DNA from 2 places in the Streptomyces sp. NPDC058052 genome. Region 1 is predicted to be linked to the other one. Evidence: riboswitches for the same ligand, from Rfam matches in the RefSeq annotation. Region 1 holds a riboswitch; the other holds the start of a gene.
What was found. Region 1 has a riboswitch for thiamine pyrophosphate ahead of thiC (phosphomethylpyrimidine synthase ThiC). Riboswitches for the same ligand answer to the same signal wherever they lie in the genome.

Region 1 (5,044 bases):
ACGAGACCCGGGATCCCTACGCGGTGCGGATGACCTTCCACCTTCCCGGAGACGCGCCTGTGACCTGGGCGTTCGGCAGGGAGCTGCTCCTCGACGGGATCAACCGCCCGAGCGGCGACGGCGATGTCCACATCGCCCCGACCGACCCCGAGGGCCTGTCGGACGTCTCCATCCGTCTCCAGGTGGGCGGTGACCGCGCCCTCTTCCGCGCCAGCGCCCCGCCGCTCGTCGCCTTCCTCGACCGCACGGACAAGCTCGTCCCGCTCGGTCAGGAACAGACACTGGGCGACTTCGAGGACAGCCTGGAGGCCGCGCTCGGCCGGATCCTCGCCGAGGAGAGCGCCGGCCCCGCCTGACCGGTGCCCTCCGTACGCCGGCCACCGGCGCCCCGCGCCGTACGACCGCCGACCGCCGACCGCCGACCGGCGTCCGACCCGTACGGCCGCCGCGCGCCCGTCACTTCGCGCGGCGCCGCCGTCCGCCGCGGCCCGGAGTCCGGCCGCCGGCCTCCGCCGACGGGCGGTCGGCCGACACCACCAGCGCCGCGAGCGCGGTCGTGACCGGCACCGAGGCGACCAGGCCGATCGACCCGACCAGGGTCCGGACGATCTCCTCCGCCACCAGCTCGCTGTTGGCCACCGTCCCCATGCTGCTCTGCGCGATGGTGAAGAGCAGGAGCAGCGGGAGCGCGGCACCGGCATAGGCCAGGACCAGCGTGTTGACCACCGAGGCGATGTGGTCGCGGCCGATGCGGATGCCGGCCCGGTAGAGCGCGCGCGGACCCATGGCCGGGTCGGCCTGGTGCAGTTCCCAGACCACGGAGGTCTGGGTGACGGTCACGTCGTCCAGGACACCGAGCGAACCGATGATCACACCGGCGAGCAGCAGGCCGGACATGTCGATCTCCGGGTAGAGGCCGTGGATGAGCCCGGTGTAGTCGTCGGTGTTGCCGCTGAGCGAGGCCCAGCCGATGAAGAAGGACCCGAGCAGACCGATCAGCAGCAGCGAGATCAGCGTGCCCAGGACGGCGACCGAGGTGCGGGCCGAGAGCCCGTGGCACATGTAGAGCGCGAGAAGCATGATCGCGCTCGATCCGACCACCGCCACGACCAGCGGGTTCGACCCCTCCAGGATCGCGGGCAGGATGAAGAGCGTCAGCACCAGGAAGCTCACCGCGAGCGCGATCAGTGCCATCACGCCCCGCATCCGCCCGACGAGCACCACCACGAGCGCGAAGATGCCGGCGAGCACCGCCATCGGCACCTTGCGGTTCACGTCCGTGACCGAATACTGCAGGTCCTTCGGGGCGTCGGGCGCGTAGGCGACCACCACGCCCTGGCCCTCGTCCAGTTGGCGCGGGGCGTCCGGCTGCACGATCTCGGTGAACTGCCGGCCCTTGTCGGGACCGCTCGTGACCTCGATCGTCGCCTTCTCGCACTGCCCCTGCTGCCCGTTGACCGCCTCGCGGCCCTGCGGGGTGGAGGTGTCTCCGGTCGGCGGCACCTGTGCCGCGTTCACGTCCTCGCAGTCCACCTGCTCGACCGCGACGACCTTGCCCTGCTCGGTCTGCCGGTCGAAGCCGACCCCGGTCCGCTCGTGCGCGGGCGTGCCGCCCGGCCAGAGCACCACGAGACCGACGACCACGGCGGTGGCGAAGGGGATGAGGACGGCCGCGATGACCCGGCGCAGATGGCGGGAGACGGGTGCGGCGGGCCCGTGACTGTGGCTGTGACCGTGCCCGTGGCCGGGGCCGTGCCCCGGATCGTGGCCGTGGCCGGAGCCGTGACCAGCGCCGTGGCCGGAGCCGTGCCCGTGCTCGTGGCCGTGCTCGTGGCCGTGCGGATCGGGGGTCTGCTGCGAGGAAGTCACCGACCGATCATCGCAAGAACGGCGGGGGCCCACTGTTCAGCACGCCCGGGAGGGCGCTAGCGTGGTGACACCTTTGCACACGCGGGAGCTCGGAGCACCGGGCTGAGAGGGCGCTGATCACCGTACGCGGACACGTACGGGAGGAGGCTGCGCCGACCGCCGAACCTGTTACCGGGTAATGCCGGCGTAGGGAGATTCGGTCTCATGACCATTCAGGATGCACGCACGCCTGCCTCCGACCAGAAGGACCCGAACGGCGAGCGCACGCCGGGCTGGCACAAGGGGTACGTCGAGGGCTCCCGCCCCGACATCCGGGTGCCGGTGCGTCAGGTGCACCTCACCAACGGCAAGGACGTCACGCTGTACGACACGTCCGGTCCGTACACCGACCCCGCCGTCGACACCGACGTCCGCCGGGGCCTCCTCCCGCTGCGCGAGAACTGGATCATCGCGCGCGGCGACACCGAGGAGTACGCGGGCCGCCCGGTCCGTCCCGAGGACGACGGCATCAAGCACACCTCGCCGCGCGGCGGCGGGCTCAAGAACCTCGACGCGGTCTTCCCCGGCCGCCCGCGGCTGCCCCGCCGGGGCCGCGACGGACAGGCCGTGACCCAGCTCGCGTACGCCCGCCGGGGCGAGATCACCCCGGAGATGGAGTACGTGGCGATCCGGGAGAACGTCTCCCCCGAGGTCGTCCGCGAGGAGATCGCGGCGGGCCGCGCCGTGCTGCCGGCCAACGTCAACCACCCGGAGATCGAGCCGATGATCATTGGCAAGCGGTTCCTGGTGAAGGTCAACGCCAACATCGGCAACTCCGCGGTGACCTCCTCCATCGAGGAGGAGGTGGAGAAGATGACCTGGGCGACCCGCTGGGGCGCCGACACGGTCATGGACCTGTCCACCGGCCGCAACATCCACACCACCCGCGAGTGGGTGCTGCGCAACTCCCCCGTGCCCATCGGCACCGTCCCGCTCTACCAGGCGCTGGAGAAGGTCGACGGCCGCGCCGAGGACCTGACCTGGGAGATCTACAAGGACACGGTCATCGAGCAGGCCGAGCAGGGCGTGGACTACATGACCGTGCACGCCGGCGTGCTCCTGCCGTACGTGCCGCTCACCGCGCGCCGCAAGACCGGCATCGTCTCGCGCGGCGGCTCGATCATGGCCGCCTGGTGTCTCGCGCACCACAAGGAGAACTTCCTCTACACGAACTTCGAGGAGCTCTGCGAGATCCTCGCCGCGTACGACGTCACGTACTCGCTCGGCGACGGCCTGCGCCCCGGCTCGATCGCGGACGCCAACGACGCGGCGCAGTTCGCGGAGCTGAAGACGCTCGGCGAGCTCAACACGATCGCCAAGCGCCACAACGTGCAGACGATGATCGAGGGCCCGGGCCACGTCCCGATGCACAAGATCAAGGAGAACATCGACCTCCAGCAGGAGATCTGCGAAGAGGCGCCGTTCTACACGCTCGGCCCGCTGACCACGGACGTCGCGCCCGCCTACGACCACATCACCTCCGGCATCGGCGCCGCGATGATCGCCTGGTGGGGCACGGCGATGCTCTGCTACGTGACGCCCAAGGAGCACCTCGGCCTGCCGAACCGCGACGACGTGAAGACCGGCGTCATCACGTACAAGATCGCGGCGCACGCGGCGGACCTGGCCAAGGGGCACCCGGGCGCCCAGGAGTGGGACGACGCCCTCTCCGACGCGCGCTTCGAGTTCCGCTGGGAGGACCAGTTCAACCTGGCCCTCGACCCGGACACCGCCCGCGAGTTCCACGACGAGACGCTTCCCGCGGAGCCCGCGAAGACCGCCCACTTCTGCTCGATGTGCGGCCCGAAGTTCTGCTCGATGAAGATCTCCCAGGACATCCGCCGCGAGCACGGTGGAGACCTGAAGAAGGAGGAGATCGAGGCCGGCATGGCCGAGAAGTCGGCGGAGTTCGCCGCCTCCGGCAACCGCGTCTACCTGCCGCTGGCCGAGTAGCGGTCGGCCGTACGAGACCCACCCCGGCCCGCGGTCCACGGGGGGATCGCGGGCCGGGGTGCGTCAGGGGTCCCGGGGCGGTGGGGCGGTGGCGGTGAGGGCGGCCTGGAGGAAGGGGACGACGCCGCGTTCCAGGAGGGCGTGGCGCCAGGCGGCGCGGGCACGGGTGAGTTCGTCGTCGGGGGCCTCGGTCTCGGCGGGGCTGTTGCGCAGGGCGGTGACGAGGAGTCCGGCGCCCGCGCAGAGGAGGCCGGCGGCGGCGAGGGCGCCGAAGACCAGACCCGCGGTGAGCAGGGTGGTGCCGAGCGCCGCGTCCGGGGCGAGCAGGTGGACCACGGCCCCGACCAGGAGGAAGATCGCGGCGGCGGTGCCGGCGAGGACCGGGACGAGGACGGTGAGGACCGCGACGGCGCCGGGCGACTCGTCGGGACCGGGGGTCCGCGGGCGGTTGGACGCGGCGCGGTGCTCTTCGCGCACCTTGACGAAGTGCTCGTACTCGCTCGCCGCCGCCGCGGTGATCAGCGCTGTCGCGTTCAGCGCCATCACCCGGAGCTGGGCGGCCGTCAGCCGGGCGCCCGTTCCGGCGAGTTCCGGCCGTTCCGGCGCGGTGCGCAGTGCGTCGTCGAGGATCCGCTCGTACTCGGCGCGGTCCTCGGTCAGCAGGTGCGGAGCCACGTTCATGTGCATCCCCCGATGCTCGGTGGGCCGGGACCGGCCGTGGAGAACGGCGGTCCGGGCGGAAGCGGAGGAGAGCCTGCCTACCTAGGGAGACCGATGGTAGGGCCGTGACCGGGCGCGCTGACAGGGGGTTTCCGGAAATCGCCTGCCCCGGATGCGCTGGGTGAGAGTCAGTCCCCCAGCGGGAGTCGGACCACCAGCAGCTTTCCGGCCATGGTGACGCCGCCGTCCATGGCGATGGCGAGCCCGTCGGCGTAGACGTGCGGGCCGTCGACGGCCGGACGGGAGTCCTCCTCGCCGTCCTCCGTGCCGACCTGGCCGAGGAGGTACGGGATCGGGCTGTGTCCGTGCACGACCCGCGAGCCGCCGTAGGTGCCGAGCAGCTCCTGGACGGCCTGCGGGCCCGCCTCGTCGCGGAAGGCGAAGCGCTTGGTGAACTTCCGGAAGAGGTCCCAGACCTCGTCGGCGTCGTTGCGCCGGATGGTCTCGTGGACGGTCTCGTTGA
Region 2 (5,044 bases), on a different contig from region 1:
CGACGGCGATGCGCGCGTCGACGCGGTAGCGGCCGTCGAGCAGCCGCCCGACGAGGGGGTCCTGAAGGGTCGTGTCCACGGCGTCGAGTCTACGAGCCGGTCCGCGCCACCCCCGCCCCGCGGGCCCCGACCGCAGCACGCTTGTGACGTATCCCGCCCCCGGCCGGGGTCAGAACGCGGGGCGTTCCGGGTCCAGGCGGGCGCGGCCCCCGGTGGGCGAGGACGCCTCCGCGAAGTGGCGCCGGGGGATGCGGCCCGCGCGGTGGGCCAGCCGGCCCGCCTCGACCGCGTGTCGCATCGCCGAGGCCATCAGGACCGGCTCCTGCGCACGGGTGACCGCCGAGGCGAGCATCACCGCCGCGCAGCCCAGCTCCATCGCGAGCGCCGCGTCCGAGGCGGTGCCCGCGCCGGCGTCGAGGATCACCGGCACCCCGGCCCGTTCGGCGATCAGCTCGAAGTTGTGCGGGTTGCGGATGCCGAGGCCGGAGCCGATGGGGGAGCCGAGCGGCATGATCGCCGCGCAGCCGACGTCCTCCAGCTTCCGGGCCAGGACCGGGTCGTCGTTGGTGTAGGGGAGGACGGTGAAGCCGTCGTCCACCAGGGTCTCGGCGGCGTCGAGCAGCTCCACCCCGTCGGGGAGGAGGGTCCGCTCGTCGGCGACCACCTCCAGCTTGATCCAGTCCGTGCCCAGGGCCTCCCGGGCCAGCCGCGCGGTCAGCACGGCCTCGCCGGCCGTGTAGCAGCCCGCCGTGTTCGGCAGGACGCGGATGCCGAGCCGGTCCAGGACGGAGAGGACCGAGCCCTGCACGGTGGGGTCGAGGCGGCGCATGGCGACGGTGGTCAGCTCGGTGCCGCTGGCCACCAGGGAGCGCTCCAGGACGTCCAGGCTGGGGGCGCCGCCGGTGCCCATGATGAGCCGGGAGGAGAACTCCGTACCGCCGAGGACGAACACGTCGTCGGACATCGCGCTCAGCCCCCCTGCACCGCGGTCAGGACCTCGACCCGGTCGCCGTCGGCGAGGAGCGTCGTCGCCCACTCGCCGCGCGGCACCACCGTCTCGTTGACGGCGGCGGCGACCCCGGAGGGGGCGGTGGTGAGACCGGCGACCAGGGAGGCCAGGGAGACGGGGGCGGCGAGCGCGCGCGGCTCGCCGTTCACGGACACGTTCATGCGGGCTGCTCCTGACGTACGGAGAGAGCGGTGGGGAAGCGGCGGGGGGAGAAGGGGCGCGCCTCGTCGGGGAGGACGCCGGTGGCGAGCGCCTCCGCCATGACATCGCCGGTGACGGGGGTGAGGAGGATCCCGTTGCGGTAGTGGCCGGTGGCCAGGTGGAGGCCCGGCAGGGCGCTCGGCCCGAGGAGGGGCGCGTTGTCGGGGGAGCCGGGGCGCAGCCCGGCGAGGGTCTCGGTGAGCGGCAGCTCGGTGAGGCCGGGGACCAGCTCGTGGGCGTCGCGCAGCAGCTCGTACACCCCGCCGGCGGTCACCGTGGTGTCCCAGCCCAGCTCCTCGCTGGTGGCGCCGACGACCAGCTCGCCGTTCTCGCGCGGCACCAGGTAGACGTGACTGCCGCGGACCACGGCCCGCACGGTGCGGGAGAGGAAGGGGGCGTACGGGGCGGGGATCCGCAGCCGCAGGACCTGGCCCTTCACCGGGCGGACCGGCGGCAGGACCGCGGCGGGCACGCCGGCGAGGCGGCCGCTGAGGCTGCCGGCGGCGAGGACGGTCTGGCCGGCGGCGAGCTCGGTGCCGTCGCCGAGGACGACTCCCCGCGCCCGGTCGCGGACCACGACGAGCCGTTCGGCGACGGCCCGGTGGAAGACCACCCCGGCCCGTTCGCAGGCGGTGAGCAGCGCGGCGGCGAGCCGGCGCGGGTCCACCTGGTGGTCGCCGTCCACCCGCAGCCCGCCGCGCACCCCGGGCGCGAGCATGGGTTCGAGGCGGCGGCACTCGCGGCCCGTCAGCCATTCGGAGGCGAGTCCGCAGCGCGTCTGGAGGGCGTGGAGTTCGCGCAGGTGGGCCCGGTCGTCGGCGTCGAGCGCGACGGCGAGGGTGCCGCAGGCGCGGTAGCCGACGCCGTGGCCGGCCGCCTCCTCCAGTTCGGCGACGAAGGCGGGGTAGCGCGCGGCGGAGGCGAGGTTGAGCCCGAGCAGGGTCTCCTCGCCGTAGTGCAGTTCGGTGACGGCGGCGAGCATGCCGGCCGCGACCCGCGCGGCGCCGTCCCCTGGTCCGGGGTCGACGACCGCGACGCTCAGCCCGCGCAGGGCCGCCCGCCAGGCGGTGACGAGGCCGATGACGCCGCCCCCGACCACGAGGACGTCGGTGGGCCGACCGCTGTCGGTTCCTTCGGAAGAACGCATGGGCGTTCCCGCCCCTCCCTTCGCCGGCATGACCCGGATCAGGTTCGTACGGTCGGAGGCCGGCCAGCCTCCCTCTCAGCCCGGTGCGTCCGGGCTCCCGCGAGTGGTGTGTGCCCGCCACCCTAGCCCCCGCCGCCGGAGCGCCGCAGGGGACCTCTCTTTCTGACGTGCCGTCAGATGCGTAAGGTGGACGGGTGAGCGAGCAGAAGCAGACCCAGCGGCACGTCGTGATCGTCGGTGCGGGGATGGCGGGCGTCCAGACCGCCGTCGCCCTGCGCGAGCAGGGCTTCGAGGGCCCCGTCACCCTCATCGGCGCCGAACCCCACCAGCCCTACGACCGGCCCCCGCTCTCCAAGGCCGTCCTCCTCGGCAAGGCCGAGCACTCCGCCTTCGACGTCGACTTCGAGTCCCTCGGCGTCGACCTCCGCCTCGGCCTCGACGTCACCGGACTGCGGCCCGCCGAGCGCGAACTCGTCACCGAGGAGGGGCGCTTCCCGTACGACACCCTCGTCCTCGCCACCGGCGCCCACCCGCTCACCCTCCCCGGCACCGAGGGCGTCCCCGGCGTCCACCTGCTGCGCACCCTCGACGACGCCGTCCGCCTCGGCCCCGTCCTCGCCGGCGGCGGCTCCGTCGTCGTGGTCGGCGCCGGCTGGATCGGCGCCGAGTTCGCCACCGCCGCCCGCGAGGCCGGCTGCGCCGTCACCGTCGTCGAGGCCGCCCCCCTGCCGCTCGCCGGAGCCCTGCCCGCCGAGGTCACCACCGCCATGGCCGGGTGGTACGCCGAGAGCGGCGCCGAACTCCTCACCCACGCGCGCGTGGACACCGTCCGGCCCGGCGTCGTCGTCCTCGCCGACGGCCGCGAGCTCCCCGCCGACGCCGTCGTCGTCGGCATCGGCGCCCGCCCCGCCACCGACTGGCTCGCCGGCTCCGGCATCGCCCTCGACCCGAGCGGCGCCGTCACCGCCGACGACCGGCTCCGCACCTCCCTGCCCGACGTGTACGCGGTCGGCGACTGCGCCTCCTTCCCCTCCGCCCGCTACGGGGAGCGGCTCCTCGTCCACCACTGGGACAACGCCCTCCAGGGCCCCCGCACGGTCGCCGCCTGCGTCACCGGCGTCGAGGGCGCCGAGCCGGAGCCGTACGACCCCGTCCCGTACTTCTGGTCCGAGCAGTTCGGCCGTTTCGTCCAGTACGCCGGCCACCACTCCGGCGCCGACACCCTGGTCCGCCGCGGCGACTCCTCCGGCGCCTCCTGGTCGGTGCTCTGGCTGCGCGACGGGGTGCCGGTCGCCCTGCTCGCCGTCGGCCGACCCCGCGACCTCGCCCAGGGGCGCAAGCTCATCGAGGCCGGCACCCCCGTCGACCCCGAGCGCGCCGCGGACCCGACCGTCCCGCTGAAGTCCGCCGTCCGGTAGTGCCTGTCCGGAAAGCGACGCCGGGCGGGATCCTCCGGGCGGGCCCCGGGCGCGCGGACTCCGGCCGGCTGCCCTCCCCGCGCCGCCCGGACGGCGCAAGGGCCCCCGGACGGGCGCACGGGGGCCCCGCGTCCCCCCGGACGGAGGCGGCCCGGGCGGGCCCGACTACCGACTGTCGGTCCCGGATGGCAGGCTTGTCCCGTGACCGAGATTGACGCAAACATCGATGCTCTCGTCCCCGCCTGGCTCTACCTCCCCGACATCGCGGAGATGCTCGACGTCGAGGTGACGCGCGTGCGGCAGCTGGTGAAGGAGGGCCAGCTGATCGCCGTGCGCCGCGGAGAGAACAACGCGCTCCAGGTGCCGGCCGCCTTCATCCAGGACGACAAGGTCGTCAAGGGCCTCGCCGGCACCCTGACGCTCCTCAGGGACGACGGCTTCTCCGACGAGGAGATGCTGGAGTGGCTCTTCACCCCGGACCCGAGCCTGCCCGGCACCCCCGCGCAGGCCCTGGGCGAGAATCGCGGCACGGAGGTGAAGCGCCGCGCCCAGGCGCTCGCCGTCTGACGCACCGGACCACCATCGCCGGTGCCGCGGCCCCGCGCCGCGGCACCGGCACCACCCGACGGGGGGAACCACCATGCCCACGCCTCGTGAGCAGCTCGCCGACGCCCGGCTCTACCTGTGCACCGACGCCCGGAAGCGCCAGGGCGACCTGCCCGCCTTCCTCGACGCCGTGCTCTCCTCCGGCGTCGACATCGTGCAGCTCCGCGACAAGGGCATGGAGGCCGGCGAGGAGCTGGAGCACCTCGCCGTCCTCGCCGACGCCTGCCGCCGCCACGGCAAGCTCCTCGCGGTGAACGACCGGGCCGACGTCGCCCACGCCATCGGCTCCGACGTCCTCCACCTCGGCCAGGGCGACCTGCCCGTGCCCGCCGCCCGCGCCGTCCTCGGCGAAGAGGTGCTGATCGGCCGTTCCTGCCACGCCGAGTCCGAGGCGGCCGCGGCCGCCGACGAGCCCGGCGTCGACTACTTCTGCACCGGCCCCTGCTGGCCCACCCCCACCAAGCCCGGGCGGTACGCCCCCGGCCTCGACCTGGTGCGGTACGCGGCCGGGCTCGCCCAGGACCGCCCCTGGTTCGCCATCGGCGGCATCGACGAGACCAACCTCGACCAGGTGCTCGACGCCGGCGCCCGCCGGATCGTCGTCGTCCGCGCGCTCACCGAGGCCGACGACCCGGCCGCGGCCGCCGCCTCCCTCGCCAAGCG

Region 2: another riboswitch for thiamine pyrophosphate. It lies ahead of thiO (glycine oxidase ThiO); the one in region 1 lies ahead of thiC (phosphomethylpyrimidine synthase ThiC).

Annotation. Positions count from the first base shown of each region.
Region 1 covers NZ_JBHVRX010000033.1:20,873-25,916, forward strand. Annotated here, with positions in the region: gene ACFVU3_RS32575 (SsgA family sporulation/cell division regulator) at 1-356, shown strand, start outside; gene ACFVU3_RS32580 (YibE/F family protein) at 457-1,902, opposite strand; TPP riboswitch at 1,941-2,079, shown strand; gene thiC (phosphomethylpyrimidine synthase ThiC) at 2,074-3,861, shown strand; gene ACFVU3_RS32590 (hypothetical protein) at 3,925-4,548, opposite strand; gene ACFVU3_RS32595 (metallophosphoesterase) at 4,710-5,044, opposite strand, start outside.
Region 2 covers NZ_JBHVRX010000009.1:170,971-176,014, reverse strand. Annotated here, with positions in the region: gene pknB (Stk1 family PASTA domain-containing Ser/Thr kinase) at 1-79, opposite strand, end outside; gene ACFVU3_RS15545 (thiazole synthase) at 170-964, opposite strand; gene thiS (sulfur carrier protein ThiS) at 970-1,170, opposite strand; gene thiO (glycine oxidase ThiO) at 1,167-2,357, opposite strand; TPP riboswitch at 2,355-2,468, opposite strand; gene ACFVU3_RS15530 (NAD(P)/FAD-dependent oxidoreductase) at 2,552-3,775, shown strand; gene ACFVU3_RS15525 (Rv2175c family DNA-binding protein) at 3,977-4,342, shown strand; gene thiE (thiamine phosphate synthase) at 4,416-5,044, shown strand, end outside.